Rubrivirga marina: one gene and its partner. The protein of the gene in region 1 binds, or shares a complex with, the protein of each later gene. Links are inferred from orthologs where the notes say so. Each region holds a gene or a part of one and is shown on either strand. Other genes may lie near its edges.

Region 1 (15,126 bases):
CATCTGGGCGCTCGACCGGAGCCCGCCGAGGAGCGAGTACTTCGAGTTCGAGCTCCACCCGGCCAGCGTCACGCCGTAGACCGAGATCGACGTCATGGCGAGCACGACGAGCAGGCTCACGCTGATGTCGGCGATCGCGAGCGGGTCGCCGCTGGGCGTCCGCGCCCAAGGGATCAGCGCGCCCGTGCTCATGGCGATGACCACCATCAGGACCGGGGCCAGGCTGTGGATAAACTCGTTCCCCTGCGCCGGCACGATGTTCTCCTTGAACATCAGCTTGAACACGTCGGCGAACGACTGGAAGAAGCCGCCGGGCCCGACGCGGTTCGGTCCGGACCGCTCCTGGATGAACGCCGACACCTTCCGCTCGGCGTAGACGAGCGTCGAGGCGACGATGAGGAAGAAGTTGAGCATCAGGAAGATGACGATCGGCAGATCGAGCACTTCCCAGATGGCGGCGGCGGCGTCCATTCGAACGGAGAGCGTGGGGCGTGGAGCGTAGGAAGGCTACGCGCGTTCCCCGGGTCGTGTCACCCCGGGGAGCGGAAGGACGAAGGATCTTCGCGCCCGCTCGGGATGGCAAGGGGTGAGGGACCCACTGGCGTCGGTCGCCAGCGGGGGAGAAAGAACGGGGGGCCCCGCCTCGGGGAGTCCGCGGGCGGACGAGGCGGAGGGGGCTAGGCGTCGAGCTCGGCCGGCGCGTCGGCCGTCTCGAGCGGGACGCCGAGCATCGACATCGCGCCGTGCGTGGCGCCCGAGAACTCCGGCCGCGCGGCGACCTCGTCCATGATCTTCGCAGGCGACTTGTACGAGAGGTCGAACCCGACCTCCTTGGCCACCTGCGGGATCGTGGCCCAGCCGGGGAGGCAGTCGACCTGGTTGGCCTCGTCGTGCCAGCGGTCGAAGGGCGTCCCGACGCGGTCGTTCCGGCTCTGGCCGGTCCCGAGCGCCATCAGGAGCGAGCGGTTCATGGCCTTGACCATCTTGGCCGGCCGGAGCAGCTGCGCGCGCCCGTCCTCGTTGACGTAGGTGCCGAGCGTCTCGACCGACATCGTGATCGGGAGCGTGACCGTCGCCGAGGTCTGGTTGGTCGTATGGGTCGAATGCAGAACGACCGGCGTGTCGCCGAGGTCGGCCGCCGAGAGGACGCCGGCCGCGACCGGGTCGTCCTGGAGCACGTACACGAGCGACGCGCTGGCGACGGCGCCCGCGAGGAGGGCGGGGTCGACGGGCTGCAGGCCGAGGCGCTCGCAGCCGGCCGTGTTCGGGGCCGGGTCGGAGGAGTGGAGCCAGTCGTCGCCGTCCCACTCGCCGCGGCGGTCGATAAAGCGCGGGGCCTCGGCCCCGACGGCCTCGGCGAGCCGCTGGAGGAGGTAGTTGTCCTCGACCGTCGCGTACGCCGAGCCGAGGAAGAGCACGTTCGAGCCGGCGTCCTTGAGGAGCTGGCCGGCCTCCCGCGCCGCGGCCTCCCACGTCGTCGGGCGGCCGTGGATCTGCGGACCCGAGGCGCGGTCCTCGTTGTACGTCTTGAACACGAGCCGGGCCGCGTCGGGCATCCAGTACTCGTTGACGTCGAGGTTCTCGCGCGGCGTGATCCGGAGGACCTGGTTGTTCTTGGTCCACACGTCGACGTTGATCCCCTTGCCGCCGAAGTCGGAGACGGTCGGGGTGTGGGCCATCTCCCAGACGCGCGCCTGGAACCGGAAGTAGTCCTCCGTCAGCGCGCCGACGGGGCAGATGTCGGCCGTGCACATCGAGTAGGCGTCGTCGAACACCTGGCCCGGCGCCGTCATCGGGTGGTTCTTGTCGCCCCGGTTGATGATCGTGAGCTGGTGCGTCTCGGTGATCTCGGCCGTGAAGCGCGTGCACCGCGTGCAGTTGATGCACCGCTCGGCGTCGAGGACCACGTTGGGCCCGAGCTGGACGCGCTTCGGCTTGTGGACCTTCTCGAACTCGAAGCGGCTCCCCTCCGGGCCGTACTTGTAGGCCTGGATCTGGAGCGGGCACTGGCCGGCCTGGTCGCAGATCGGGCAGTCCAGCGGGTGGTTCGCCAGCATGATCTCGAGGTTGTCGGCCTGGGCGGCGGCGACCTCCTCGGAGTCGTTCTGGGTGTGGACCACCATCCCCTCGGTGACGTCGAGCGCGCAGCTCGGCATCAGCTTCGGGAAGTAGTTGATCTTGGGGTTGCCGTCGTCGTCGAGGACCGGCTCCTTCGTCTCCCGGTCCATCATCGGCGTGCCGGCCTTCACGAGGCACTGGCGGCAGTTGGCCGGGACCGAGAGCGACGGGTGGTAGCAGAAGTGGGGGATCTCGGTGCCCTCGTCGAGGCAGAGCTGGAGCAGCTTCTGCCCCGGCTCGAACTCGTGAGCCTTCCCGTCGATGATGACCTGCGGCATGGATGCGGAGTGCGTCGTGCGGAGTGCGTGCGGTGGGGCGGACTTAGGCGGGCGCGGTGCCGGGCGCGCGGTCGGCGGCCTCGGCCAGCTCGGCGCCGAGGGCCGTTAGGACGAGCGTCTGCTTGGGCTCGGTGATCGCGGCGACCTCGTCCTCCGACGCCCCGCCATCCTCGGCGTAGTGCCGCTGGTCCTCGACGGAGGTCGTCTCGACCTCGAGCGTGCCGGCCACGCGGACGGTCTGCCCGGAGACGTCCTTCGGGAAGGTGAACACGTAGCTCTCGGTCTCGTCGCGCGGCACGTTGACGCGGACGGTCTGGCCGGCGTCGTTCGAGAACGTGAGCCAGCAGCCGGCCATCTGACAGACCTCGCGGGCCACGCCCTCGACGACGACCGTCTTGCCGGCGTACGCGTCGGGGTTGGCGATGAGCTCGTCCGGCGACAGGGCCGCGCCGTCGGGCACGGTCTCGCCAAAGGCGACGTCCGAGGGCTCGGCCACGCCCGCCTCGGTGGCGTCGTCGGCGGGCGCCTCCGCCGGGTCGGCGCAGGCGCCGAGGCCGAGGAGGGCGATCAGGAGGAGGGAGCGCGTCATGGGGACGGGGCGCCGGCGGTCGGCGCAGCGGGCTAGGTGGTCGGGACGCCGGTGGGGGTGAGCTCGCCGGTCTCCTCGGTCGCGCCGTCGCCCGAGACGTCGGCGCCGGCGAAGGAGGTCGGCTTGCACTTGGCCTCGAACTCGTCGCGGAAGCGGCGGATGCCCCAGCGGACGGGCCACGCGGCGGCGTCGGCGAGGGCGCAGACGGTCCGGCCCTCCATCTGGTCGCAGAGGTCGAGCAGGAGGTCGAGGTCGCGCGTGTAGCCGTTCCCCTCGTCGATCCGGTGGAGCAGCTTCTCCATCCAGCCCGTCCCGTCGCGGCACGGCGTGCACTGGCCGCAGGACTCGTGGTGGTAGAAGTGGGCGATCCGGCGCGTGAAGCTCACCATGTCGGTGTCCTCATCCAGGAAACACAGGCCCGCCGTGCCCATCGAGGAGCCCGCCTCACGGAGCGTCTCGGCGTCCATCGTGGCCGGCTCGGCCATCTCCCACGTGAGCGGCGGCGTCGACGAGCCGCCGGGGACGACGGCCTTGATCTTCTTCCCGCCGCGCGCGCCGCCCGCCGCCTCCAGGAGGTCGGTGATGAGCATGCCCGTCGGGTACTCGTAGACGCCCGGCTTGTTGACGTGGCCCGAGATCCCGTAGAGGACCGGCCCGGGGTGCTTCTCCGGCCCGATCCCCGCGAACCACTCGGCCCCGCGGTTGACGATGAGCGGGACGTCGGCGAGCGTCTCGACGTTGTTGATCGTCGTCGGCATCCCCCAGAGGCCCTTCTGGGCGGGGAACGGCGGCTTAATGCGCGGATACGCCCGCTTGCCCTCCAGCGAGTTCATCAGCGACGACTCCTCGCCGCAGATGTAGGCGCCGGCGCCGTAGTGGACCACGAGGTCCGTCGAGAAGTCGGTGCCCAGGATGTTCTGGCCGATGTAGCCCTTCGCGTACGCCTCGTCGACGGCCTTCTGGACGTGGTCGACGTACTCGATGTACTCGCCCCTGATGTAGAGGTAGCACGTCTTGATCGTCATCGCGTAGCACGCGAGCACGATCCCCTCGATCATGAGGTGCGGGTTGTACTCGAAGATCTGGCGGTCCTTGAACGTGCCCGGCTCGGACTCGTCGCCGTTGCAGCAGAGGTACCGCGGCTTCTCGGGGTCGACGGGCGGCATGAAGCTCCACTTCAGGCCGGTCCCGAATCCGGCCCCGCCGCGCCCGCGGAGGCCGGAGGCCTTGACCTCGTTGGTCAGCCCGGTCGGGTCGTACTTGCCGTCCTTGACCACGTCGCGGAGGGCCTGGTAGCCGCCGTTCTGCTCGTAGACGTCGATCTGGTGGAGGTCCTTGATCGGCGGCAGGATGACGCGCTCGTAGGAGCGCCAGTCGCCGGCCTTGGACTGGCCCGTGAGGAGGGTGTCGGCGTCGGCCATGGTGAGGTGGGGTTAGCTGCGGACGCGGCGGCGCGCGGTCGGGGTGTGGACGGACGTGTCGGCGTCCGCCAGCTGGTCGATGAGGAGGTCGGCCTGGAGGACGGCCTCGGAGGTGGCGTCCCCGTCGAGGAGGAGGGCGAGCTCGCGGAGGGCCTCGTAGATCTGGCGCCGCGGGGTCGAGGGGCCGGCCGCCGCGGACTGCGCGAGGAGCGCGCTGCTCACCGCCATGAGGACGGCCAGCGCGATCAGGACCGCCTCGATGCCGGCCCCGGCGACGAGCGCGACGCCCAGCGCGAGCGGGGCGAGGACCACCGCGGTGAGCAGCCCGACCCGGCCGACCTCGGCGGTCTGGACCCGACGCTCGGTCATCTTCGCCAGCTCGGCGTTGATGAACGCGAGGTCGAGGCTCTCCAAGCGTTTCGTCTCGACGTACGTCAGGCTGCCGATGCCGCTCTGGCTCTGCGCGTTCGCGAGGTCGAGCTGGCTCAGGAGGATGCGGTGGACGCGGCGCTCGTCAGCCGTGAGGCCCGACAACGGGTCGGCGCCGGCGCGTCGCGCGCGGCGCGTCGGCCACGCGGCCTTCTCGAACGGCTTCACGACGCGCTCGGCCGGGCGGACGCCTCGGAGCGCCGGGGCCTCGGGCAGCGGCGTGCTGGCTGGGGCCGCCTCGGTCGAGGGCTCCGCCGAGGCGGGCGGGACCACGATCCCGGTCTTGCCCAGCGCCTCGGAGACCGGACCGCGCACGTCGAGCCGGAGGGCCGCGCGGGCGGCCTCCTCTCGGATGCGTCGGTCGGCGAGACGTGAGACGGCCACTAGTGGACGGAGTCGGAGACGGGCGGGGTCTGGTAGGCGGTCACGGCCTCGGCGTCGGTCCGGCGGTTGCCGCCGAGCTCGGCCTCGTCCTGCGGGAGCGTCACGCTCTCGAACGGGAGGTCCTTGCCCTCGCGGAGCGCGTCGACGAGCTGGTCGATCTTCTCCTTCGTCAGGTTGTGGACGTAGGCGCCGTTGGTGACCTGGAGCATCGGCGCGGAGCCGCAGGCCCCGAGGCACTCGGCCTCCTGGATCGTGAACAGGCCGTCCTCGGTCGTTACGCCTTTCGGCACGCCGAGCTTCTCCTCGAGGTAGTGGAGCATGTCGTACCCGCCGCAGACCTGGCACGAGAAGCACGTGCAGACGTCGAGGACGAAGGCGCCCTTGTCCTCCTTGAAGTACTGCGTGTAGAACGTGGCGACGCCGTAGACCTTCGCGTACGGGATCCCGAGCGAGCCGGCCACGAGCTGCATGACCTCGGGCGGGAGCCAGCCGAACTTGCGCTGCGCGAGCCAGAGCCCCTTCATCACGGCCGCGTCGGCCGTCGGGTACTGCTTGCGGAACGTGTCGAGCTGGGCCTGCTCCTCGTCGGTCCAGACGAGCTCGTCGTCGGAGAACGTGCGCTCGGGCGCCTCGCCGGGCACGTACTGCGGCGTGGGCGAGACGAACGGGCCGGGGGTGTCGGGGGTCATGCTGGGTTCGGAGTTGGCTTGCGCCGTCCTGCGGGTCGGGGTTCAGGGGTCGGAGTCCGAGGAGTCCACCTCTGAACTCCGAACGCTGAACTCACTTGTCGGAGTCGCCGATGACGGGGTCGATGGAGCCGATGAGGACGACGGTGTCGGCCACCTGGGCGCCCTCCATCATGGTCTCGAGGCCCTGGAGGTTCTTGAAGGAGCCGGTCACGATCTTGACGCGCCACGGGCTGCCGGTCCCGTCGGAGACGAGGTGGAAGCCGAGCTCGCCCTTCGGGCTCTCGATGGCGTGGTAGGCCTCGGCGCCCTTCGGCGGCGCGACGCCCGTGTCCGTCATCATGAAGTCGTGGATCATGCCCTCCATCGAGTAATAGACCTCGTCCTTGGAGGCGTAAGCCGCCTTCGCGTTGTCGACGCGGATCGGGCCGGCGGGCAGCTTCTGGAGGCACTGCCGGATGATCTTGACCGACTGCTCCATCTCCTCGATCCGGACGAAGTAGCGGGCGAGCGAGTCGCCCTCGGTCCGCATCGGGATGTCGAAGTCGACCTGGTCGTAGACGAGGTACGGCTCGAAGATGCGGAGGTCGTGGGGGACGCCCGAGGCGCGGAGGGTCGGGCCGGTGTAGCCCTGCTCGATGACCTCCTCGCGCGAGAGGACGCCGACGCCCTCGTTCCGGTCGATCCAGATCCGGTTCCGGTTGAGGAGCTTCTTCCAGTCGGCGATCTGCTGCTCGAACTCGTCGCAGAAGCTGGCGATCATGGAGAGCGCCGCCGGCGAGAAGTCGAAGGCGAGCCCGCCGATGCGGGAGTGCGAGACGGTGAAGCGGGCGCCGGCGATCTCGTCGAAGATGGAGTAGATCTCCTCGCGGTACTTGAACGTCCAGAGGAAGACCGAAAGCGCGCCGGCGTCCATCACCATCGTCCCCGCCCAGAGGAGGTGGCTCGAGATCCGCGCCAGCTCGCACCCGATCGTCCGGAGCCACTGGGCCCGCTCGGGGGCCTCGATGCCGGCCAGCTTCTCGACCGCGAGGCACCACGCCACGTTGTTCGAGTAGGGCGACATGTAGTCCATGCGGTCCGTGTAGGGCATGAACTCCTGGTACGTCTTCACCTCGGCGAGCTTCTCGATGCCGCGGTGGAGGTACCCGATGTCGACGAGGCACTTCTCGATCGACTCGCCGTCGAGCTGGATCACGCAGCGGAGGGCGCCGTGCGTGGCCGGGTGCTGGGGCCCGAGGTTGAGGATCATCCGGCTCTCCAGCGGGTCCTCGCCCTTCGGGGTCACCATGGGGACGGCGGCGCCGCTGGCCCCGTCGCCCGAGACGTCGAGGCCGACCGCCTCGGTGCCGTCGCCGGCGGTCTCGTCGGGGCGGACGCTGGAGGGCGCGCGCTTCGTGGCGCCCGGGATCTCGACGTGCGTGTGCCGGTCGGCGAGGGCCTGGTAGATCGCCGCGTTGTGGCGCGGCCAGAACGTGAAGAGGTCCTCGCTCGATCCGGGCGCGGCGGCGTGGGCGTTCGGGGCGTTGGCGTCAGTCGTTGCCATGGGGTCAGCCGAGGTCGGAATCGAGGTCGTGCGGGATCTGGCCGTGGGCGCGCGGGAACGGGTCCGGCTGGAGCTCGCCGTCGGGCGTGTTGGCCGGGAGCGGGAGGCTGCCGGGGATGCCCAGCGTCGGGAATTCCTTCCGGGCCGGGTGGTACTCGAAGTCCTCCGGCATGTAGATCCGGCGGTGATCCTTGTGGCCCTCGAACCGGATCCCCATCATGTCCCACGCCTCGCGCTCGTGCCAGTTGGCGCCGGGGTAGACGTGCGTCACCGTCGGCACGACGGGGTCCTCCTCGTCGACGCGGACCTTGAGGCGGATCCGCTTGCGGGCCTCGAGCGCGCAGAGGTTGTAGAACACCTCGAACCGGTCGTCCTCGGTGAACCGGTCGATCGTCCCGATGTCGGTGAGGTAGTCGAAGCCGACCTCGTCGTGGAGGAACCGGCAGACGTCCTCGATCCGGGCCTTGTCGACGAAGACCGTCGTCTCGCCGGCGTACCCGACGACGTCGTGGATCGCGCCGCCGAACGTGTCCTGGAGCGCTTTGAGGACGTTCGGGACGATCCAGGTCGCCTTGGCGTGCGGGTTCTCCGTCTGGAGCCGCTCCATCTCGCCGGCGAGCGCGGTGCGCGGCGTGAAGTGGAACTTCAGCGTCTGCGTCTGCTGGGCCGGGTCGACGAACGGCGCGTCGTCCGGGCCGCCGACGAGGGCGTCGGCGAGGGGCGCGAGGGCGGCCGACGGCTGCGGCGTCTCCTCGGGGGTGGGGCGGTCGGTGTCGGCCATGGGACTACGCAGTGACGGGCTGGCCCTCGGGCGTGACGATCCGGCCCTCGACGAGCCGGTTCGGCGCCTCCGTAAAGCGGACGTCCTTCGCGACGGACTCGGTCGCGCGGATCTTCTCCTGGATGTCCATCAGCGCGTGGATGATGGCCTCCGGGCGCGGCGGGCAGCCGGGGATGTAGACGTCGACCGGGACGAAGTTGTCGATCCCCTGGACGACGCCGTAGCACCGGTGCATCCCGCCCGTCGAGGCGCAGGCGCCCTGGGCGATGCACCACTTCGGCTCAGCCATCTGGTCCCAGATCCGGCGGACCGTGTGGGCCATCTTGTAGGAGCACCACCCGGCGACGATCATGAGGTCGGCCTGGCGCGGGCTGAACCGCATGGCCTCCGACCCGAACCGGGCCACGTCGTACTTCGGGCCGGCGAACCCCATCATCTCGATCGCGCAGCACGCGAGGCCCATGGGCATGGGCATGAGGGAGTTCGAGCGGGCCCAGTTGACGACGGAGTCGACCGTCGTGGTGAGGAAGCCGCCTTCTTCGCTAAACATGGCGTTGCGTGGTCGTGTGGGGACTGTACCGAGGCGGGCGCACCCGGTTCGGTCGGGGTCCCGTTTTCAAACGAGACTGAAAGTGCGTTAGTCCCAGTCGAGCCCGCCCTTCTTGACGTCGTAGAGCAGCCCGACGACGAGGATCACGATGAACGTGCCGATCACGCCGAGCGAGGCGAGCGCGGCCCCGCCACCGGCCTCGAGGAACGTCCGGTAGGAGACGGCCCACGGGTAGAGGAACACGAGCTCGACGTCGAACACGATGAAGATCATCGCGACGAGGTAGAACTTGACCGAGTACCGGTCGCGGGCCGAGCCGACGGGGTCCTGGCCCGACTCGTACGGGCTCTGCTTGATCGCGCTCGGCTGGTGCGGCCCGAAGTACTCGGCGATCTTGAGCAGGCTCAGCGCGAGGCCCAGCGCGAGCAGGACCATCAGGAAGAGGGGCAGGAACTCGGTGATCATCGAGGGCGCCGCGGGCAGAGGAGGGGCCTCGAAAGCTACGACGCCCCGTGCCCCGCGCGGGTCCGGGCCTGCCCCACGGACGTGGACATCCCGGGAAGCCGAGGCGCCCCTCCGCCCGCCTCGGTGGGTCCGCAGGGCGACCGAGGCCGGCAGGGCCGGATGCGCCCGGGCGTTGGGCTGGAGGCGGTAGAAGGCGCCCGTCGAGGTCCGAAGGCTGCGGGAGTGGGGGGCGCCCGCGGCTCGTCGCCGGTCCCGTTGGCGGCCGGCCGCCGGACGCCCAGGATCGGGTCCGCCCGGGGTGCGGTATGTTCGACCGGCATCATCCTGGAAATCGATGGGGAGCCACGGGGGCACATCCGGCACGGACGGAGTCTCGGGGGAGGGGCCGGCCCACGCCGACCCCTACGGGCTCCAGGGCACCACGGTCGCGCACTACGCCGTCGAGGGCGTGATCGGCGGGGGCGGGATGGGCATCGTGTACCGCGCCCGCGACACGCGACTGCGGCGGGACGTCGCGCTCAAGTTCCTCCCGCCCGCGCTCAGCTCCGATGCCGGGGCCAACGAGCGGTTCGTGGCCGAGGCCCGGGCCGCCTCCGCGCTGGACCACCCCCACATCTGCACCGTCCACGAGATTGGGAGAGCCGACGACGGCAGCCCATTCATCGCGATGGCCTACGTCCCCGGGACCTCGCTCCGGTCGCGGCTGGACGAGGGGCCGATGGCGCCCGACGACGCGGCGGCCCTCGCCGCCCAGGTCGCGCACGGCCTGGCGTGTGCGCACGCGGCCGGCGTCATCCACCGCGACGTCAAGCCGGCCAACATCATGGTCACGCCCGACGGGCGGGCCAAGCTGGTCGACTTCGGGATCGCCAAGGCGACCGACGCGCTGCTCACGAAGGCCGGCACCACGCTCGGGACGATGGCCTACATGAGCCCGGAGCAGACGCGCGGGGAGCCCGTCGATGCGCGGGCGGACCAGTGGGCGCTGGGCGTCGTGCTGTACGAGATGCTCGCCGGCGAGCGGCCCTTCCAGGGCGCCTACGACCAGGCCGTCATCTATTCCATCTTGCACGAGGAGCCCCGGCCCCTGTCTGGCGTCCCCGCCCCGCTGGCGGCCATCGTCGGGCGGTGCCTCGAGAAGGACCCGGCCGACCGCTACCCCGACGCGTCGGCGCTCGCGGACGCCCTCGACGCGGTCCGGCAGGGCACGACAGCCCCGGCCGCGGCCCTGCCATCCGGTGACGAGGGGGCGTCTGACCGGACGGGGCGGCGGGGCCGCGGAGGCGCGCCCGTCGGGGTCGGCCTCCCCCCGCTCGACAGGGTCAAGGACCGCAAGCTCGTCCAGTGGGGGCTGGCCTATCTCGCCGGGGCGTGGCTCGTCCTCCAGGTGGTGGTCGCCCTCGGAGGGGTCTACGCGTGGCCCCAGTGGCTCCTCCGCGCGGTGCCGATCGTCCTCGCCGTCGGGTTCGTCTGTGCGCTCGTCGTCGCGTGGTACCACGGCGAGCAGGGCCGCTCGCGCGTGAGCGGAATCGAGGTGGGGGTCCTCGCGGCGCTCCTCGGACTGGCCGGCCTCGGCGTCGCCGTGGTCGGGCCCAGTGTGGGGGGCGGCGGGGCCGAGCGGAGCGTCGCGGTGGCCCCCGGGCTCCGTCAGGTCGCCGTGCTCCCATTCGCCAACGTCGGCGGCGGGGCGGAGAACCAGGCGTTCATCGACGGGCTCGTCTACACCATCGGCGCGTCGCTGACCGAGATGGAGCAGTTCTCGGACCGCCTCTCGGTCCTGCCCACCGACGACGCCCGGGCTCTGGAGGCCCGGGCGCCCCGAGAGGCCGCCGAGGCGCTCGGGGCCGACCTCGTGGTGAGCGGGAGCGTCCAGCGGGCCGACGACCGGGTCCGCCTGACGATGGAGGTCTACGACGCGGCGAGCGACCAGCGCCTGGGCAGCCGGGTCCTCGACAAGACCACGACCGATCTGCTGGCCTTCCAGGACAGCGTCGCGCTCGCGCTGGCGAGCCTGCTCGACGTGGAGCTCGACGAGGCCGCCCGCCTCGCCCTCGCCGCGGGCGGCACCGACAGCCCGCAGGCCTTCGACCTCTACACGCAGGCCCGCGGCACCCTCCTGGACTACGGGACGGAGGCGGCCATCGATCGGGCCATCGTGCTGTTCGAGCAGGCCCTCGCCCTCGACGACCGCTACGCCATCGCGTGGGCCGGGCTCGGCGAGGCCTACTGGCGGAAGTACGAGGCGACCAGCGACCCCCAGTGGGTCGAGCGCGCGTCCGAGGCCGGCGAGCGGGCCGTCGCGCTCGACGAGGACCTCGCGGCGGTCCGCGTGACGCTCGGGATGATCTACAAGGGGACCGGCCGCTACGCCGAGGCCGAGGCCGAATTCCGCCGCGCGCTCGCGCTCGACGAGACGAACGCGCTGGCCTACCAGCAGCTCGGCGCCACGCTCTACTTCCTCGGCCGGGTGGACGAGGCGGAGGTCGCGTACCGCCGGGCCATCGCGCTCAAGCCGGGCTACTGGGGGTTCTACAACAACCTCGGGAACGTCTACAACTACGTCGGCCGGCCGGAGGACGCGATCCCGCTGTTCCGCAGGGTGGTCGCGCTGAACCCGACGAACCCGTGGGGCTACACCAACCTCGGTGGGGCCTTCGAGCAGCTCGGCCAGCTCGACTCCGCTGCCGTGTGGTACCGGAAGGGCGCCCAGGCCAACCCCGCGGCGACCGGCCCGACGGCCGACGCGTACATCAACCTCGGGAGGCTCGAGTACGACCGAGGGGCCTACGCCGAGGCGGCCCAGTGGTACCGGCGCGCGGTCGTCCTCGACAGCCTGAACTCGGACCGCTGGTTCTTCCTCGGCAACGCCTACGCGCTCGAAGGTGACTCCGTCCGGGCCGACCGGGCGTGGCGACGGATGCTCGCCCTCGACACGCGCGTCGTGGAGGTGAACCCGAACGACGAGGACGGCCTGATCGGGCTGGCCTACGGCTACGCCTACACCGGCCGGTCCGAGCTCGCCCGCGAGGCTCTCAGGCGTCTCGTCGCGCTTCCGCAGAAGCGGCCGGGGACCTACGCCACCATCGCTCAGGTCTACGAAAAACTGGGGGATCGGACGCGCGCCTTAGATTCACTCCGCGACGGATTCGAGCAGGGGCTCGACCCGGACGCTGTCGAGCGCGACCCGTGGCTCGGCGCGCTCCGGGCCGACCCGGGCTACGCCCGCTTGCTCACGGCTCCTTCCTCTCCACCCGGGTGATCGCGTGGCGCGGTCCCCACTCTCCACGCTCCCATGCCCGACGTCAAGGTCACGATCGCCAGCGACGGCACCCCCTCGCCCTCCGACATCCCCGCCGGCCCCGGCGACACCGTGTCGTTCCACGCCGACGGGGCCGACGTCGTCCTGTGCATCGACCCGAAGTCGTTCTTCGGAGGTGCGCGGTACGAGATCCCGATGGGGCAGGTCGAGGCCCTCACGGTGCAGCCGGACGCCAGAGGGTCGTTCGAGTTCATGACGCTCGTCGGGGACCTGAGCGCGCCGTGCAAGGGCGGCCGAGACAAGCAGTACACCGGCGGCGGCGGCGGCGGCGGGGTCTAGCGGCCCACCCTCTCGGTGGTCGTGAACCGCTCGGGTGTTGCGGAAGGGCGCTCAGGCAGGTCGTCTTGATAAGTGATGGTCGAGCGCCGTCCTCTTATTATGCCACCATAACTTGCAGTAAATTAGCTTCAAGAAACAGGCATCTAGGCGTTGTGTGATTCGCGCAGAGATTCGTCGATCGAGCGCGTGGCCTCCCTGACTACTCCAGCGCGTACTCGTAGACGCTGACGCCGACGTAGCACTGCACCGTGGAGCAGTCGGTGAGGGTGACGGCGAGGGTGTAGGTGTCTGCCGACGTGGGGGTCACGCGGAGGCGGGGTTCGCTGCCGTCGTCCACAGTCACATCGCCCTGCGTCTCGAGGGGGGTGACGCCGTCGGCCTGGAGGAGCTCCAGGTAGAGGCCGGTGCAGTCGTCGTCGCAGACCCCGATCACCTCGTACTGGCGGTCCGGCTCCACGGGCAGAGGAATGAGCTCCGGCTCGTTCTCGAACAGGAACAGGATGGTCTCCATCTCACCCGCGATCCCGTCCGGCCGCATGTCGACGAGGTTCTGGGCCACGCTCAGCTGAACGGGATCGGCTGCGTACTCGGCGATTCCACTGTTGGAGACGAGGGCTCTCGCCTCGTCGGACGTCTCAGCCTCGTCGGGCGTCTCGGCCTCATCGGACATCTCGGCCTCCTCCACGCTGTTGTCGGCGGCCATGGAGGGGTCCTCGACGTCGCCGCTGCACTCGCCGATGGCGACCGCGAGGACCACGAGCCCGCCGAGGCCCGCCAGGACGCCGATGCCCCACGTCTTCACCTTCTGACCGATGCTCGTTGTAGGCGTGGCCGCCGCTGGCGGCCGCTCGGCGGGCGGCCGTTCTGCTCGCGGTCGTCCCGCCTGCGGCCGCTCGGCCGGCGTCGCTGGCGCGGGGGCGACGGCGGAGGGCCGGGCCTCTCCGCCGGAGGGCGGCTTCCCGAACAGGAAGCCGTCCGAGGCCCGCATGAACAGCACGGGGGTGGCCCACTCGAGAGAGCTCTCGTCGACCCGCCAGATGGCCCGCCGCCCGACGGCCACGGCCGCGTCGACCGGCTCGCCGTGGGCGATCATCGTGTAGAACTTGTCGGAGAAGGCGAGCGCGGCGGTGTCCGTGACGGGCACCTGCATGGCGACGACGGCCGGGATGCCGGCCGCGACGAGTGCCGAGGCCACGCCCGTGAACGGGTCGGCGCCGGCCCGGTGGCTGGCCCGGCCGGTGTCGCAGGCGTTGAGGAACACGAGGCGCATCGCGCGCCGCTCGGCGAGGTCGTCGCCGAGCTCGGCGGCGGAGAGCGGGGCGGACCGCCCGTGCTCGTCCTCCAGAAGCAGGACGCCGCCGCGCGAGTCGCTGAACCCGCCGTGGCCCATGTAGTGGAGGGCGTGGTACTGCCCGGTGTCGAGGGCGTCGTAGATCCTCCGCTCCGTGGCATGCTCGATGACGGTGACCTCCACACCGTCGAGGCCCTCCAGGATCTCGACGACGCGCCGCTTCTCCCCGTCGAGGTCGAGCGGGTGGGTGTCGGAGGGGTTGGCCAGGACCAGGAGCACGCGGAGTGGCGGCGCGAACGGGCGCATCGTGTAGGGCTGCGCCACGTCGAGCGACCGGATCACTGGGGTGTACATGGACCGGCCCAGCGCCTTGCGCGTCACGTCGTTGTAGATCAGCTCCCACGGGAGGCTGGCCAGCTTCGCGAGCTCCGGGTCGTTGGGGTCGATCTGGAGGCGGATCCGGACGCCGTTCTCCTTGCCGCTCCCCGCGCTGCGCATGAACGCGTCGCGGACCGGGCCGGGCAGGAGGGCGCGGAACAGCTCGCTCCCCACCTCGCGCTCGGAGACGCCGGCGGGCGCCTCGGCGCCTTCGAGGATCAGGTCGCGGCGGGGGCCGGCCGAGGCGCCCCGGGTCGCGCTCGACGCCTTCAGGAGAGCCTCGAGCCGGTACGCGTCGAGGTCCCCCGGGAGCACGAGCGGCGCGGACACGGCCCCGCTCGCCCTCGAGTTTGAGGAGACGTAGAGCCCGTCGGCCCGGTTCTCGATGCGGATCCAGAAGTTGCGGTACTCGGTCATCGGTTTGGGGCGGGGTCAGGCCTGGAGCCACGTGAGCAGGCGGGCCTGCGCGTCGGGATGCTGGAAGAACCCGGTGTGCGAGATCGCCGCGTCGGCGGCGAAGACGTGGCGGTCCGCCTCGGCGACCAGGTCCACCCCGTCGCCGTCGGTGTCGGCGTAGACGCTCGCGGTGGGGACGACGAGGTCGTTCGCGGA
Region 2 (15,077 bases), 3.2 Mb from region 1 along the record:
CGGCGTCGGGCCAGCCATGGCGTCGGGGAGCCACACGAAGAGCGGGATCTGCGCGCTCTTACCGGTCGCCCCGATCAGCAGGAGGACCGTCACCCAGAACCCGGTGCCGCCGGCGAAGAGCGCGAGCGTCTCGGGCTGGAGCAGCGTCGCGAAGTCGAGCCCGAACGGCCCCTGCGTCGCGTCCGTGACCGTCTTGAAGATGATGAACATCGCCAGGAGGAAGGCGAAGTCGCCCACGCGGTTGACGATGAACGCCTTGTTGGCCGCCGCCGAGTTCTTGAGGTCGGTGTACCAGAACCCGATGAGGAGGTAGCTGCACAGCCCGACGCCCTCCCACCCGAGGAACAGGACCGGCAGGCTCTCCGCGAGCACCAGGTTGAGCATCGCGAAGATGAACAGGTTCAGGTACGCGAAGAACCGCCAGTACCCGGAGTCCCCGTGCATGTACCCGATCGAGTACAGGTGGATGAGCGAGCCGACCCCCGTGACGATCATCGTCATGAGCAGCGAGAGCTCGTCGATCCGGTAGGCGAAGTCGACCCGGAGGTCGCCGGCCGTCATCCACGTGAAGTAGCGGACGACCTCGGCCCCCTCGAAGCCGAAGAACAGCATGCAGGTCACCGCGAACGGGACGGCGACGGCGGCCAGCGCCAGCCCGCCGAGCAGCCACTCCTGCTTCCGGTAGGCGGGCGAGAACAGGCCCATCATCCCGTTGAACGCCGCCACCAGGATCGGCGGGAGGAGGATGAGCCGGACGAGGAGTTCCATCGGAGGGACGCGGGACTGGGGACTAGGGACTGGTGGGGATGCGGCGGCCGGGGTCCCTAGTCCCCAGCCGCCAGTCCCGGGGCGCTAGCCCCTAAACAGTCGGAGCTCGTCGACGTTGATCGTGAGCTTGTTGCGGAACATGGCGATCACGATGGCGAGGCCGACGGCGGCCTCGGCCGCGGCGACACTCATCACGAAGAAGACCAGGATCTGGCCGTCGACGTCGCCGAACGCCTGGCTGAAGGCGACGAGCGTGAGGTTCACCGCGTTCAGCATGAGCTCGATGCTCAGGAACACGACGATCACGTTCCGCCGGAGGAGCACGCCGAGCACGCCGATCGTGAAGAGCACGGCGCTCAGCGAGAGGTACCAGGTGAGATCCATGGGGAGCGGTCGGGGTGGCCAACGACCGCCCGAGGCGGCCGGGGCAGCGCGTCAGACGAAGCGCTTCTTGGCGAGGAGGACGGCGCCGATGGTCGCCGCCAGCAGGAGGGCACCGACGATCTCGAGCGTGAAGGCGTGCCGCGTCAGGAGCGCGACGCCGATCTGCTCGACCGACGTCGGGTCGAGGGGCACGACGGCGACCTCGCCCTCGTCGATCACGGCGGCGTCGCCCTCCGGCCCGACGACGACGGCCTCATCCACGGGGTCGACGACGGCCACGGGCACGTCGGTGGGCGTCGGGAAGACGTCGATCTGCTCGGCGACGGCCGTCAGCAGGAGGGCCAGGACGGCGACGCCCCCCACAAACGCCACGGCCCGCTGCCACGTGAAGGCGCTCAGCCGCGGCGTCTCCTCCAGGTTGAGGAGCATGATCACGAACAGGAACAGGACCATGATGGCCCCGGCGTAGACCAGGATCTGGACGACCCCGATGAACGTCGCGTTCAGCGTGAGGTAGAGGCACGCGATGGCGAGCATCGTCTGGACCATCCAGAGCGCGCTGGCGACCGGGCTCCGCGAGATGAGCATGCCGAGCGAGCCGGCCACCGCGAACACGGCGAACACGAAGAAGAGGAACGTCTCCACGGGTCGGGGTGAGAGGGAGCCTGGGTCCGGGCAGAGGGCGCCCGGTGAGGGGCCGCCAAGATACCGGCCCTCCTCCGACGCGGACAACCGAGCGGCGATCCCCGCGGGATCTCTCGGTGAAGAGCCGCGCCGGCCGGCCCACGCCCCCCCTTGAGGCCGCCCCGGGCGCGCCGACGCAACCGGACGCGCCTCCGCCCCGTCTATCTTCGCCACGCATGGACGCCCCGGCTCCCCCCTCCTCTCCGACTCGCGGGCGGCGCGTCCGCAAGCGCGACCTCGTGATCCCGGTCGCGCTGAGCCTCACGGCCGTCGGCATCATCCTGTGGGCCACGTGGGAGCCCGGGGCCTTCGCGCTCGTCCGGTCCTCGTTCAACCCGTGGATCTTCCTGGGCGCGATCGGCGCGCTCGGCCTGCAGATCACGGCGGGCGGGCTCCGGCTCCGGCACGTCTCTCGCGGGGCCCTCACGGTGAAGGGCGGGCTCCGGGCCCAGCTCACGTGGGACTTCATGTCGGCCGTGACGCCGTCGGCGATGGGGGGCGCCCCGTTCGCGGCGTTCTTCATCGCCAAGGAGAACGGCGCGGCCTACGGCCAGGTCACGGCGCTCATGCTGTTCACGATGCTCATGGACCAGCTCTGGTTCGCGACGCTCATCGTGATCCTGTACGTGTCGGCGATCTGGCTGCCGGTCTTCCCGACGGCCCTCGGCGCGGCCGGCATCGGGACCGTGGCGGCCTACCTCGGCGGGATGCTCATCTACATCGCGTTCTTCGCCTACGCCACGCTCGTCAAGCCCGAGATCCTGGAGCGGTTTGCCAACTGGGTCGTCAGGTTCAAGTGGCTCCGGCGCTTCGAGCCGACCGTCCGGCGCGAGACGAAGAAGCTCCGCCACCAGGCGAGGGTCCTCCGCGGGCAGCCCCTGTCGTTCTACCTCAAGGGCGCCGGCTACACGCTGATGTACTGGCTCGGGCGATACGGCATCGTGTTCCTGGTCGCCCTCAGCTTCTGGCGCGAGTTCCGGCACGTGCTGTTCGTGATGCGGACGGCCGGCCTGTGGCTCGCCGGCCTCGCCATGCCGACGCCCGGAGGCTCGGGTGGAATCGAGGCGCTCTACGTCCTGTACCTCGCCCCCCTCCTCCCGCCCGGGTACGGCGGACCGGCGCTGCTGGCGTGGCGGGCGGTCGCCTACTACGGGGTCCTCGCCATCGGCCTCGTCGTCGCGGGCAGTGCCGTCCGCGCCCTGCTCGCCGGCGAGACGCCGCCCGAGCAGCCGGTGCCCGACCTCGGGGAGGCCTCGGACGCGCCGCCCCGGCCCACCTCGGTGACCGCGTGAGCGTCCCCCGCCCCGTTCCCGACCGCCGCGCCGAGGCCGACCGGTTCGACCTCCGCAAGGTCCACCCGGTCCTCCGGTTCGGCTCCGCCTCGGACCGCTACGCGGCGTGGATCGACCAGGTCTACCCTCGCGACGTGTGGGCCGGCGAGGTCACGACGCGCAAGAAGTCGGTCGGCGGGCAGGCCTTCGAAGAGCGGCTCCTGCCCGTGGCGTCGGTCGAGGACTACTTCCTGCACTTCGGCGTCCTCGAGATCGACTTCACGTACTACCGGCCGCTGGTCGAGGCGACCGGCAAGCCGTCGCCCCAGCTCTTCACGCTGGAGCACTACTCGGACGCCGCGCCGCCCAACGCGCGGTTCTTGCTGAAGGCGCCGCAGCAATACGTCGCCCGCCGGCTCCGGCGGAAGGTCGACGGGCGCTGGGCCTACGTGGAGAATCCCGACTACCTCGATCCGAAGGGGTTCACGGACCAGTTCCTCGTGCCGGCGCAGAAGAAGCTGGGCGTGAAGCTCGCCGGTGTCATCCTCGAACAATCCTACGAGCGGGCGGCCGAGAGCCCGGACCCCGACGAGTTCGTGGCGGAGTGGGACCGCTTTATCGCCGAGGTGCCCAACGACGCGGCGTACCACCTCGAGGTCCGCTCGTCGCACCTCCTGTCGCCCGCCTACCTCGAGTGGCTCGCGAACCGCGACCTCGGGTTCTGCTTCTCACACTGGCAGTGGCTCCCTCCGATCATCGACCAGTGGCGGCTCGTGAATGAGCGGTTCACCTCAGGCTCGGGCGAGGCCGTGCTCCGGCTCGTCCAGCCGCGCGACATGGACTACGCCGAGTCCTGGCGGCGGGCCTACCCGTTCGACGGTCCGGCCGCTGGTCTCAGCGATACGCGCGACGCGAACCGGATGATCGACGAGGCGACGGCGCTGATGTACCAGGCCGTCGAGGCCGGCGTCGTGCTCAACGTCGTCGGCAACAACCGGGCGTGGGGCAACACGCCCGACCTCTGCCGGACGCTCGCCCACCGGTTCCTGGACTTCGCAGAGCGGAAGGGGGCGTAGGGCTCGCCTGCGGTTCGCGGGGGCGACGAGGGGGAATATGGAACGGGCAGCGAGTGCCCGACAGATACCGGTCCGGCCGCCTCGGGCGCGGGGGCGCCGAGGCAGGCGGAGTCGGGACCCGGGGTCCGACCGCTAGGCGGCGGCGGGCGGGAAGAGCGAGTAGATCGTCGCGACGGGCCGCTCCTCAGGCGCGTCCGGCGTCGGCTCCGCGGCCTCGGCCTGCGCCTCCGTGGCCTGCTCGGCGGCGACCTCGGCGCGGCGCTGGACGGCGGCGAGCTGAGCGACCTGCCGACGGAGCCGGCGCGCACGGCGGCGGGCCGAGCGGTTCAGGATCGAGTTGAGCTGGAGCCGGATGGCCTCGGTCGTCCGTGGGCCGATGCCCTCCAGGTCTTGGAGACGGCCATCGTGGGCTGCCCGCTCAAGTTCGGCGAGCGACTCGATACCGAGCTCATCGACGAGCCGCCGCGCGAGCCGCTCGCTCACGCCCGGAAGCGTGGCGAGGAGCGTGGCCGGGTCGTCGGCACGGAGGAGGCGGTCACGGAGGCCGATCCGTCCGGTCTCGACGTACTGGGCGATGTGGTGGGCAAGGCTCACGCCGATGCCGGGCAGCGACATGAGCGCGTCACGCCCGCCCTCGCCGTACAACCGCGCGACGGGCTCCTCGAGGTCGCGCACCATGGCCGCGGCCTGGAGGTAGGCCTGCACGCGGTACGGGTTCGGCTCGCCCTGGCGGACGAGGACCTCGGCCATCTGGTCGAGCGCCTCGGCGAGTTCGATGTTGGTCGGTCCGATCGGAGACATGGCTCTGGAGTCAATGTGGTCCAAGATCGGGAGCCCGAGTGCCACCGGTTTGTCACACGATTGACCCCGTGCGAGTGGGGCGATCCCTGGGGTCCCCGAGGTCGATCCGACCGCCATCGGAGCGCACCCGGCGGGGCCCCGCGGACGGCTCGGCGGAGCGCGAGTCGACCTCGCCCGCCTCGGCGCCGAGGCGAGACGGGTACACCACTCGATGTCCGGTTCACGCGGTTGGGGAAAGCGGGCGGGGCGGCATGGGACGCCGACGCCGGCGGTCCACCGTCGTCCCAGCGGCCTACTCGAACTGCTCGCGGAACGAGTCCATCTCAGCGCGCAGACGCTCGACTTCGGCTTCCAGCACCTCGACACGCTCTGCCAACGTCAGCCCGCCCGCGACCGGAACCGCCTCCTCTTCGGCCTCAGTGCTCGTGGCCGCGGCCTCGACCTCACCGGAGAGCGTGTGCGCGTAGCGATCCGTCGACTGGCCCGGCTCCCGCGGCAGACGCACGACGAGCGGGTCGTCGCGGTCGGACAGCATCCACAGCGCCTCTTCGGCGTCCTCCACGCTGGCGAAGTCGACGAGGCGGCTCGTCCGCGTGCGGATCTCGCCGGACGTCTGCGGCCCGCGGAGCATCAGCACGGCCAGAGCCGCCAGTTCGCGGCGCGACAAGTCGAGCGAGCGGTCGAGGTTGTGCCGGAACTTCGCGACCCGGTGCCCCGCCCCAGCCGACGTTCCCGCCAACCCGCGGCGCATGAGCCGCTCGGCGGCCTCCTTCACCTCGCGCTCCCCGTAGTCCGTCACCGGCTCACGCGACGATCTCTGGTTGCACGCGGCGACGAGCGCGTTCAGCGTGAGCGGGTACGCGTCAGGCGTGGCGAGGGCCTTCTCGACGAGCGCGCCGGCCACGCGCGTTTCGATCGGGTCGAGGGTGGGACGGGACATGCAGGGGTACGGGGTACGGGGTACGGGGTACGGGGTACGGAAAGTGCTCCTCCCCATCGCGGGATGCAACCGAGGCGCCAGACCGAGCGCGGCGTCCCGGTCGGCCCCGCTCAGGGCTCGGCGGACCCGGCCGTCTCGGCCACGGCGTCGGGGAACAGGCCGGCCCACGCCTCTGGCGGAGGGGCGACGACCGTGACGGGCTCCCGCTTCGTCGGGTGCTCGACGACCAGCCGGTAGGCGTGGAGCGCGACACCGCGGCCGTCAGCGAACGGAGTCTGGTTGCCATAACGGAAATCACCGAGAATCGGAGCGCCCAGCTCCGCCAGTTGGGCGCGGATCTGGTGCTTCCGGCCGGTGAGGAGCTCCACCTCGACGAGGCTCCGAGCGGAGTCGCGGGCGAGCGTTCGGTATCGGAGCGCCGCGCGCTGGCCCTCCCCCACCGGCACCACGTCGACGCTCCCCCCGCCGCCCTTGTCGATCGCGTCGACCCGCTCGGTCCACGCCCCGCCGTCGCCAGGGTCCCCCTCGACCACGGCGAGGTACCGCTTTTGCGGGACGCGGCGGCGGAACTGGTCGCTGAGGCGCGACGCCGCCTTCGACGTCCGCGCGAGCATCATGACGCCGCTCGCCGGCCGATCGAGGCGGTGGACGAGGCCGACGAACACGTTGCCGGGCTTGTCGAACCGCTCCTTGAGGTACGCCTTGGCGAGCGAGACGAGGTCCGGGTCGCCGGTCCGGTCGGCCTGCGTGAGGAGGCCGGGCGGCTTCGAGACGGCGAGGAGGTGATTGTCGAGGTAGAGCGGGTTCACGCCCCGGCGACGGCGCCCCACGCCGTGCGGTTCCGCTAGCTCCTGCGCCACTGGCGCATGCCGAGCACGGCCAACCCGACGACGCCCGTCACGACGCACGCGAGGTGGAGCAGGTCGAGGTCGACCGCTCCGAGCAGCGGGTTCGCCGCCGACACGGGCAGGAACGGCCGGAGATCCGAGTGCATGATCGCGTCGAGCCCGGTCTGCCCGAGCCCGCCGAGCACGCCCCCCACCAGTGCCGGCCCTGCCCGCCACTCCGCCGAGGCGGCCCCCCTCCTCCTCCCCACCCAGGCCACGAGCGCTCCGCACGCCGCGCCCGCGATCGTCGCCCCCGCCAGCGTGTGAAACGTCGCGTGGACCGGCGACCGGCCGGCGAGCAGGTTCACGACCGACTCCGCGTCGATCACGACGTTGGCCAGCACGAACGCCGCCAGCGACACCCGGCTCGGGGCGAGGCCCTTCAGCAACAGCCCCGGACCGAAGTGGAACGGCGTGACGGGCACTACGCCTCGTCTACCTCGACCTCCTCAGTGTGCCCCGGGATGGGCTTGCCGAAGAACCAGAGGACCGCCAGCAGGACGCCCGCCCCGAGCAGGAGTGAGAGCCACCACGGGAAGCCGAAGCCCGTCGGGATCGTCCCCAGCCCGATCGCCACGAGGCCCACGAGGAGCGCGTACGGCAACTGGGTCCGGACGTGCTCGATGTGGTCGCAGCCCGAGGCCATCGACGACAGAATCGTCGTGTCCGAGATCGGCGAGCAGTGGTCGCCCCAGACGGCGCCGGCGAGAACGCACGACACGGCCGAGTAGAGGAGGTAGAAGTGCTCCGGATCGGCGAGGCCGTTGGCGTCCATGACGCCCCACATTAGCTGGACCACGAGCGGCATGAGGATGCCCATGGTGCCCCACGACGTGCCGGTCGCGAACGCCGTGAGCGCGGCGAGGACGAAGATGAGGGCCGGGACGATGCCGGGCGGCAGCGCCGCGCTCAACGCCGTGCCGAGGTAGTCGCCCGTGTGGAGCACGTCGGTCGTCGCCGAGAGCGACCACGCGAGGACGAGGATGATCATGGCGAAGAGCATCGACTTGAGCCCTTCGTACCAGGAGTCGAGCGTCTCGTCGAGCGTCAGGATCCGCTGCCCGACCGACAGGAGCACGGCCGTGAGCACGCCTGCCAGCGACGACCACATCAGCGCCTTGTACGAGTCGGCGCTCCCGATGACCTCGCGGATTGTGTCGCCCTCCCCTGTGACCCACAGCCCGACGATCACCCCGAACACGAGGACGAGGACGGGCAGGATCGCGTTGAACCCGCGGTGCGGCTTGTCGGGCGGCGGCGCGAACAGCTCGCTGTCTTCCGCGGCCGCGTCGACCTTGGCGCCGGGGCCGAGGACGGCGCCGGTCGTCCGCGCGCGGTGCTCGGCGTCGTACATCGGCCCGAACTCACGGTCCGTGAACGCGATGACGAACACGAAGAAGAGGGCCAGGATCGGGTAGAACCGGTAGAGGATCGACTCGAGGAAGATGCCGTAGCCGTCGAGCGTGAGCCCCGGGATGCCGGCCACGGCCTCGTTGATGAGCCCGACCTCGAACCCGATCCACGTCGTCACGAGGGCGAGCGAGGCGACCGGCGCGCTCGTCGAGTCGACGATGTAGGCCAGCTTCTCGCGGCTGATCCGGAGCCGGTCGGTCACCGGCCGCATCGTGTTGCCGATGATGAGCGAGTTGGCGTAGTCGTCGAAGAAGATGGTGAGCCCGAGGAGGCCCGTCGCCGTCTGCCCGCGCTTCGGCGTGCTCGCCCAGCGGACGATGGCGTTCACGACGCCCTGCGTCCCGCCGTTCTTCTGGATGATCCCCACCATCCCGCCGATCATGAGCGTGAAGATGACGATCGAGGCGTGCCCCTCGTCGGCGAGCGCGTCCAGGATGTAGACCTGGATCGTGGCGAAGAGCCCGCCGACGATCCCGCCCGGCGTGACGCCCGCGACGAGGACGGCGCCGCTCCAGATGCCGAGGAACAGGGCGGGGATCACGCGGCGCCACACGAGCGCGACCGCGATCGCGAGGAGCGGCGGGACGATGGAGAGCCAGCCGGGCAGCGTCCGCGGCGTGGCCGTCGCCACCGCCCCGCCGCGCCACAGGACCTCCACGGTCGTCGGGCCCGAGTCGGGCGCGGTGAGGCCCGAGGCGGAAAGGGTCCCGTCGTCGGCCACCTCGACCGGCACGGTCCGCCCGCCGGCCCGCACGAGCGCGCCGTCAGCCGTGTCGAGCCCCGTCAGCGTGACGCCGAACGGGACGCCGCGCAGCACGACGTCCGGGACCGTGACCTGGACGGCCGAGCTCTCGGCCGGCCGCGTCGCGAGGCTGTCGCGCACGAGCGACGGCGCGGTCGGCGTCTGCGCCGCCGTGTCCGCGGGCGGCTCCTGCAGCGTGACCGGCGCCTCGAGCGGGTTGCCGATGGACGCCGTGTCCGCCCCAGGCACCGCGTCGGCCCCCTGGGCCTGCGCCCCCCCAACGGTCGCGAGCACGATCAGCAGCGCGAGCAGCCATCCACCCCGCCGAGCCCGACCGTCTCGGCCCGAGCTCCCCGTTCTCCCGGCCCTGGTCCCCAGTACCGTCATCATGTCGTCCCGAAGATGCGGTCGCCGGCGTCCCCGAGGCCGGGCCGGATGAACGCGTTCTCGTCGAGCTGGCGGTCGAGCGCCGCCGCCACGATGGGGACGTCCGGATGGTAGTCCTCGAGCCGCGCGACGCCCTCCGGCGCCGCCACGAGGCAGACGAACACGAGGTCCTTCGCGCCCCGCCGCTTGAGGTGGTTGATGGCCCCGGCCGCGCTTCCCCCCGTCGCCAGCATCGGGTCGACGACGAACACGCGGGCGTCGCGCACCTGCGGCGGCACGTTCGAGTAGTAGTCGACCGGCTCGTGCGACTGCTCGTCGCGGTACATCCCGAGGTGCCCGACGCGCGCCTCGGGCACGTAGCGGACGAACCCGTCGACGAGCCCGAGGCCGGCGCGGAGCACGGGCACCACGACGACCTCCCGGGCCAGCAGGTAGCCCTCCGTCTCCTCGAGCGGCGTCTGGACCGGGCAGGTCGTGACGGGCAGGTCGCGGAGGGCCTCGTAGGCCAGGATCGACGAGACATCCGACAGCGTCCGCCGGAACTCCCCGTAGGGCGTGGCGGCGTCGCGGAGCGTGGTCAGCGCGCGCTTCAGGAGCGGGTGGTCGACGACGGTCAGCATGGGGGGAGGGATGGGGGAGGCGGGACGGAGGGGTCCGGGTGGAGGACGAACGACGCGGTCATCCCTCCATCCCCGGCCCCTCGCTCATCCCTCTTACCGCTTCAGCCGGCCCTCCTGGACGGCCCGCTTGTGGTCGACCTCGTTCTGCTCCCACGGCCGGCGCTCGAAGTAGCTGTCGGTCAGCTTCTTGAGGACCGGCGACAGCAGGAGGAGCGCCAGGACGTTGGGCAGCGTGACGAGCGACAGGGCCACGTCGCCGAGGTCCCAGATCGTCGTGACCGCGAGGACGGCGCCGACGAAGTGCATGATCACGAAGACCCCCTTGAACGGGAGGATGGCCCTCGGGCCGAACAGGTAGTTCGCGCACCGATCGCCGTAGTAGCTCCACGAGATCGAGGTCGAGACGGCGAACAGGACCACCGAGAGCAGCACGATAAACCGCCCGAGGCCGCCCAACCCGATCTGACCGAGCCCGCGCTCGAAGGCCAGCGTCGTGAGCGGGGCGCTCGTCCGGACCGTGTTGCCGTAGAGCGTCGTGAGCACGGTCCCGTCGGCGTCGAGGACCGTGCGGGTCGCGGGGTCGACGGTGCCGGTGAAGACCTGCGTCTGGGCCTCGTCGACGTAGAGCGTGTCGACGCCCACGCTGAACCGGCCGATGCGCGGGCCGTCGAGGATCTGTGGGATGCCCTCCTCATACGAGATCGGGTCCTGGCCCTGGTAGACGGTGAACCCCGACTCGCGGTCGCCCTCGACGATCGACACGTTGGAGGCGCTGAGGTCGATGGGCGCCGGCGCCGTGGCCTCGAAGGCGCCCGTCGTGACGAGGACGAGGCCGGTCATCGTGCAGATGATGATCGTGTCGATGAACGGCTCGAGGAGCGCGACGACGCCCTCCGAGACGGGCTCGTCGGTCTTGGCCGCCGAGTGAGCGATGGGGGCCGAGCCCTGGCCGGCCTCGTTCGAGAAGAGCCCCCGCTGGACGCCGTAGAGCATCGTCAGGAGGAACACGCCGGCGCCGGTGCCCGCCACGCCCGAGGTCGGGTTGAACGCCTCGCTGAAGATGCGCCCGAACGCCGCCGGGACGTCGCCGATGTTCAGGACGAGGATGGTCAACGCCCCCAGCACGTAGATCGCCGCCATCACCGGCGCGATGATGCTGGTCACCTTCCCGATCCGGCTGATCCCACCCAAGATCACGACGCCGACGATGCTGGCCGTGATGAGCCCCGTGATCCACGGGTCGACGCCGAACGAGTCGAAGACCTGGGTCGCGACCGTGTTGGCCTGGACCGCGTTGCCGGTCATGAACGACGTGATCATGAGGGCGAACGCGAAGAACATGGCCACCGGCTTCCAGTTCTTCCCGAGCCCGCGCTCGATGTAGTACATAGGGCCGCCCGAGACGGAGCCCTCCCAGGCCTTCCCGTCCTCGTCCACGTGGACGTCGCGGTACTGCTGGGCGAGCGTGACCTCGGAGTACTTCGTCGCCATGCCGAGGAGGGCCGTGACCCACATCCAGAACAGCGCGCCGGGCCCGCCGATGTGGATCGCCAGGGCCACGCCCGCGATGTTGCCGACGCCGACCGTCGCCGAGAGAGCCGTCGTGAGCGCTTGGAAGTGCGAGACGTCGCCGGGCTCGTCGGGGTCGTCGTAGCGGCCGGTGGCGACGGCGAACCCGTGCCCGAGGCGGCGGAACTGGACGAACCCGAGCTTGATCGTCAGGAAGAGGCCGGTCCCAAGCAGGCCGATGACCAGGGGCCACCGGAGCACGTTGTTGATGGCATCGATGACGGCGGAGAGGAGCTCCATGTGGCGATGAGCGCGGAGTGGATGGGGAAGCCGCGAAGATAGGGCCGATCCCCAGCCCTGGGAGGTCACCTCCCCCACCCGCCTCGTGCGCGCCCGCGCGTACGGCCGCGCCTGCGCCCCGGAGTTCACGCGGTCGTCCCGGAGTCCTCGCGAGGGCTCACCGAGGCCGCCGGCCTCGACGCGTCAGGGGACCGGGTCTGAATCTCCGTCGAGGTCTGCGAGGAGCGACTCGACCACCGACCGTTGGGCGGAGCTCGGGGGCTCCCGGTCCCGGGCCTCGGCCGAGTCGGCGAGGGCGAGGTACTGGCGGAGATCGCGGCGCGCGGCGACGCTGTCGCCGGCGTAGGAGTGGACGACGCCCCGGTCGAGGACGTGGCGCGGCTCCTCGGGCGCGAGCGCGACGGCCCGGTCCAGGTCTTCGAGGGTCCGCACCCAGCCGTCGTCGAGGGCCTGGGCCACGAACGCCCGGTGGCTGTAGATGTCGGCGAGGGGCGTCCCGCGCGCCTCGCCCCCCCGCTCGACGGCCTCAATGGCCGCCGTGAGGTCGGTGTAGGCAGCGCGGACCTGCTCGGGATCCCCACCGTCGTCGTCCCACCCGGCCCAGCGGCAGAGCCCACGGGCCACGAGCGCGTCCGGCGCCCCGGGCGACGCGGCGAGGACGGAGTCGAGCCGGGCGACGCCGTCGGTCACGTCGCCCGCGAGGCACTGGTCGAACGACGCCTGCACTGCCCCCAGGTCCACCGAGGCGGGCGGACCCGGCGGGGCGACCGGGGCCGGGGTGGGCGCGTCGTCGCCGCACGCGCCGAGCGCGAGCGCGGCCAGGAGGACCGGCAACCGGCGGCGCACTAGAGCGAGGCCGGGTCGACCTCGATGAGCCGCCCGCGCACGAGCGCGAGCGTCCGCGCCGGGAAGGCCTTGACGAGCCGGTAGTCATGCGTCGCCATGAGGAGCGCGGTCCCCTGGCGGTTGACCTTGACCAGCAGCTTCTGGATCTCGTCGGCCACACGCGGGTCGAGGTTGCCCGTCGGCTCGTCGGCCAGGAGCAGGCGGGGGTGGTTGACGAGCGCGCGCGCGATGCACGCCCGCTGCTGCTCGCCGCCCGACAGTTCGCTCGGCCGGGCCTTCGCCCGGTGTCCCAATCCGACCTGAGCGAGCGCGCTGAGTGCCCGCTCCTTTACCTCCTTCCCCCGCACGCCGGTCGCGTAGAGCGCGAACGCCACGTTGTCGTAGGCGCTCCGGTCGGGGAGCAGCTGGAAGTCCTGGAACACGATGCCGAGCATCCGCCGGAGAAGTGGGATGTCCTTCGGCTTCGTCGAGTCCGACTGGTACGGCCCCACACGGACGAGCCCGTACTCGGGCTGGACGTCCATGTAGAGCAGCTTCATGATGGTCGACTTGCCGCTCCCGGTCGGGCCGATGAGGTAGACCATCTCGCCCGGCCGCATGGTCAGGTTGAGGTCCGAGGCGACGTCGACGCGGGCACCCGATGGGTCGACGTAGCTCGCAGCGACGTTGCGGAGCTCGACGAGCGGGCGCTCTCGGGGCGCGCCCGCCGAGGGCGGCGCGGCGTAGTCAGAAACGCGGTCGACGGCGGGGTCCACAGGCGGCATCGGGGGGGTCCCCAAGCTACGCCGGCCGGCCGTGGGGCGTCGCCCGACGCAGGACCCAGTGGACCCGCTCGGAGTCGTCGGTCGCGGGCTCGCCCTCGAACCCGTCGTAGGCCGCGATCGCGACGAGGCCGGCCGCCTCGATGGCCTCGGCGACCTCCTCGCGGGTGTAGGCGCGCTGGACGTGGCGCTCCACGACCGTCCTCCCGTCGGGCAGCGTGAGGTCGAACGTCGTCGTGTGGAGGCGGCGGTCGGGGTCGTACTCGCTCGTGCGGAGGTACGAGAACGCGTCGGTCTCGCCCGCGTCGTCGAACCCGCCGGCCGCGTGCGTCTCCGAGTTCACCGGCGTCGACTGGTCGATGACGGCGATCCCCCCCGGCGCGAGGGCGTCGCGGATCGTGCGGAGGAGGTCGGTGACGGCGCCGAGGTCGAGGAGGTAGTTCAGGCCGTCGTACAGGAGCACAACGACGTCGGCCGGGTCGCCGGGCACGGGCTCGCCGAACGGCAGCACGTCGAACGCGATCGGCCGGCCGGCGCGGCGCGCGGTCTCGCGGGCGACCTCGACCATCGCCTCGGAGCCGTCATAGGCGCGGTACCCGTAGCCCCCGGGCGGCGGGCCGAACGGCTGGAGCGCGACGGCGAACGTGCCGGTCCCACAGCCGAGTTCGACCACCGAACGAGCGCCGGGGCGGTGCTTTCGAATGAGGCCTTGGGCGTAGGCGGCCCACACCGGGTAGTCGACGTGGGCCATCACGGCGTCGTAGCCGGCGGCGAGGGCGGAGTACGGGTCGGTCACGGGCGGGAGGTCACGCACGACGGAAAGGTCGGGCCGCGGGTCCGGGGCCGCCACCCGAAGACGGCGTGATCCTCGGTCGGCGCGATCGACGGGATGGCTCCCTCCACCTCGGCACCGAGGGGACGGAGTCAGCGGGCGCGGCGGGCGGCCATGGCGGCGGCCATCCGGATCGCCGCGCGTATCGACGACGGGTCGGCCACACCCTGCCCCGCCACGTCGAACGCCGTCCCGTGGTCCGGGCTCGTGCGGACGATGGGGAGCCCGAGCGTGACGTTCACGCCGGCCCCCTGCGCGAGCGCCTTGAACGGGGCTAGTCCCTGGTCGTGGTACATCGCGACGACGGCGTCGGCGTGTCGCCATGCGCCGCGCCCGAAAAACGCGTCGGCCGGGTGCGGGCCGGTCACGTCGAGCCCGTCGGCCCGGAGCGCGTCGAGGGCCGGGCGGATCGTGTCGATCTCCTCGGTCCCGATCACGCCGCCGTCGCCCGCGTGCGGGTTGAGGCCGAGGACGGCCAGGCGCGGCGCGTCGATGCCGAGGTCGCGGCGGAGCGCCGCGGCGAGGGTCCGGCACGTGTCGCCGATCCGCTCCTCGGAGATCAGATCCGGCACGGCCGCGACGGGCACGTGGATCGTGACGAGCGCCACGCGGAGCGGCCCGGCGTCGAGGTCGGCCGCGAGGACCATCACGACGGTCGGGGCGCCGCACCGCTGCTGCAAGAACTCGGTGTGGCCGGGGACGGTGTAGCCGGCCTTCTGGATGGCCTCCTTCGAGATCGGCGCCGTGACGATGCCGTCCACGTCGCCCGCCAGCGCGAGGTCGACGGCGCAGGCGACGGCCTCCATCGCCCGCCGCCCGCCGGTGGCGGTCGTCTGTCCCCAGTCGATGTGTGTCT

The links.
Region 2: the proteins of BSZ37_RS01220 (region 1) and BSZ37_RS14885 are in contact, whole or in part, in a cryo-EM structure (PDB 7NYH), measured with the Escherichia coli proteins. The link is inferred for Rubrivirga marina from one-to-one orthologs.

Annotation. Positions count from the first base shown.
Region 1 is NZ_MQWD01000001.1:305,668-320,793, reverse strand. What follows is about bases 7,559-10,365. They hold BSZ37_RS01220 (NADH-quinone oxidoreductase subunit A), read right to left. Parts: upstream 9,248-10,365; coding sequence 8,870-9,247; downstream 7,559-8,869. Other genes in these bases: BSZ37_RS01215 (serine/threonine-protein kinase), read left to right, coding at 9,582-10,365; BSZ37_RS01225 (NADH-quinone oxidoreductase subunit B), read right to left, coding at 8,237-8,782; BSZ37_RS01230 (NADH-quinone oxidoreductase subunit C), read right to left, coding at 7,559-8,232. Outside these bases: NADH-quinone oxidoreductase subunit NuoH, read right to left, coding at 1-471; BSZ37_RS01260 (NADH-quinone oxidoreductase subunit G), read right to left, coding at 678-2,396; BSZ37_RS01255 (DUF4920 domain-containing protein), read right to left, coding at 2,440-2,985; NADH-quinone oxidoreductase subunit NuoF, read right to left, coding at 3,018-4,406; BSZ37_RS01245 (hypothetical protein), read right to left, coding at 4,419-5,219; BSZ37_RS01240 (NADH-quinone oxidoreductase subunit NuoE family protein), read right to left, coding at 5,219-5,908; nuoD (NADH dehydrogenase (quinone) subunit D), read right to left, coding at 6,000-7,451; more of BSZ37_RS01230, read right to left, coding at 7,456-7,558; more of BSZ37_RS01215, read left to right, coding at 10,366-12,506; BSZ37_RS01210 (hypothetical protein), read left to right, coding at 12,540-12,845; BSZ37_RS01205 (CHAT domain-containing protein), read right to left, coding at 13,045-14,931; BSZ37_RS01200 (DUF7379 domain-containing protein), read right to left, coding at 14,947-15,126. UniProt on the Escherichia coli protein: NDH-1 shuttles electrons from NADH, via FMN and iron-sulfur (Fe-S) centers, to quinones in the respiratory chain. The immediate electron acceptor for the enzyme in this species is believed to be ubiquinone.
Region 2 is NZ_MQWD01000001.1:3,512,200-3,527,276, forward strand. The notes cover bases 1-2,758. They hold BSZ37_RS14885 (NADH-quinone oxidoreductase subunit J family protein), read right to left. Parts: upstream 1,798-2,758; coding sequence 1,204-1,797; downstream 1-1,203. Other genes in these bases: BSZ37_RS14875 (NADH-quinone oxidoreductase subunit L), read right to left, coding at 1-768; nuoK (NADH-quinone oxidoreductase subunit NuoK), read right to left, coding at 853-1,152; BSZ37_RS14890 (lysylphosphatidylglycerol synthase transmembrane domain-containing protein), read left to right, coding at 2,013-2,758. Outside these bases: more of BSZ37_RS14890, read left to right, coding at 2,759-3,128; BSZ37_RS14895 (DUF72 domain-containing protein), read left to right, coding at 3,125-4,183; BSZ37_RS14900 (helix-hairpin-helix domain-containing protein), read right to left, coding at 4,316-4,984; BSZ37_RS14905 (YceH family protein), read right to left, coding at 5,277-5,924; BSZ37_RS14910 (RluA family pseudouridine synthase), read right to left, coding at 6,035-6,733; BSZ37_RS14915 (hypothetical protein), read right to left, coding at 6,769-7,236; BSZ37_RS14920 (Na+/H+ antiporter NhaC family protein), read right to left, coding at 7,236-9,260; upp (uracil phosphoribosyltransferase), read right to left, coding at 9,353-9,973; BSZ37_RS14930 (alanine/glycine:cation symporter family protein), read right to left, coding at 10,067-11,782; BSZ37_RS14935 (tetratricopeptide repeat protein), read right to left, coding at 11,966-12,628; BSZ37_RS14940 (cell division ATP-binding protein FtsE), read right to left, coding at 12,628-13,383; BSZ37_RS14945 (class I SAM-dependent DNA methyltransferase), read right to left, coding at 13,409-14,203; 4-hydroxythreonine-4-phosphate dehydrogenase PdxA, read right to left, coding at 14,314-15,077. UniProt on the Escherichia coli protein: NDH-1 shuttles electrons from NADH, via FMN and iron-sulfur (Fe-S) centers, to quinones in the respiratory chain. The immediate electron acceptor for the enzyme in this species is believed to be ubiquinone.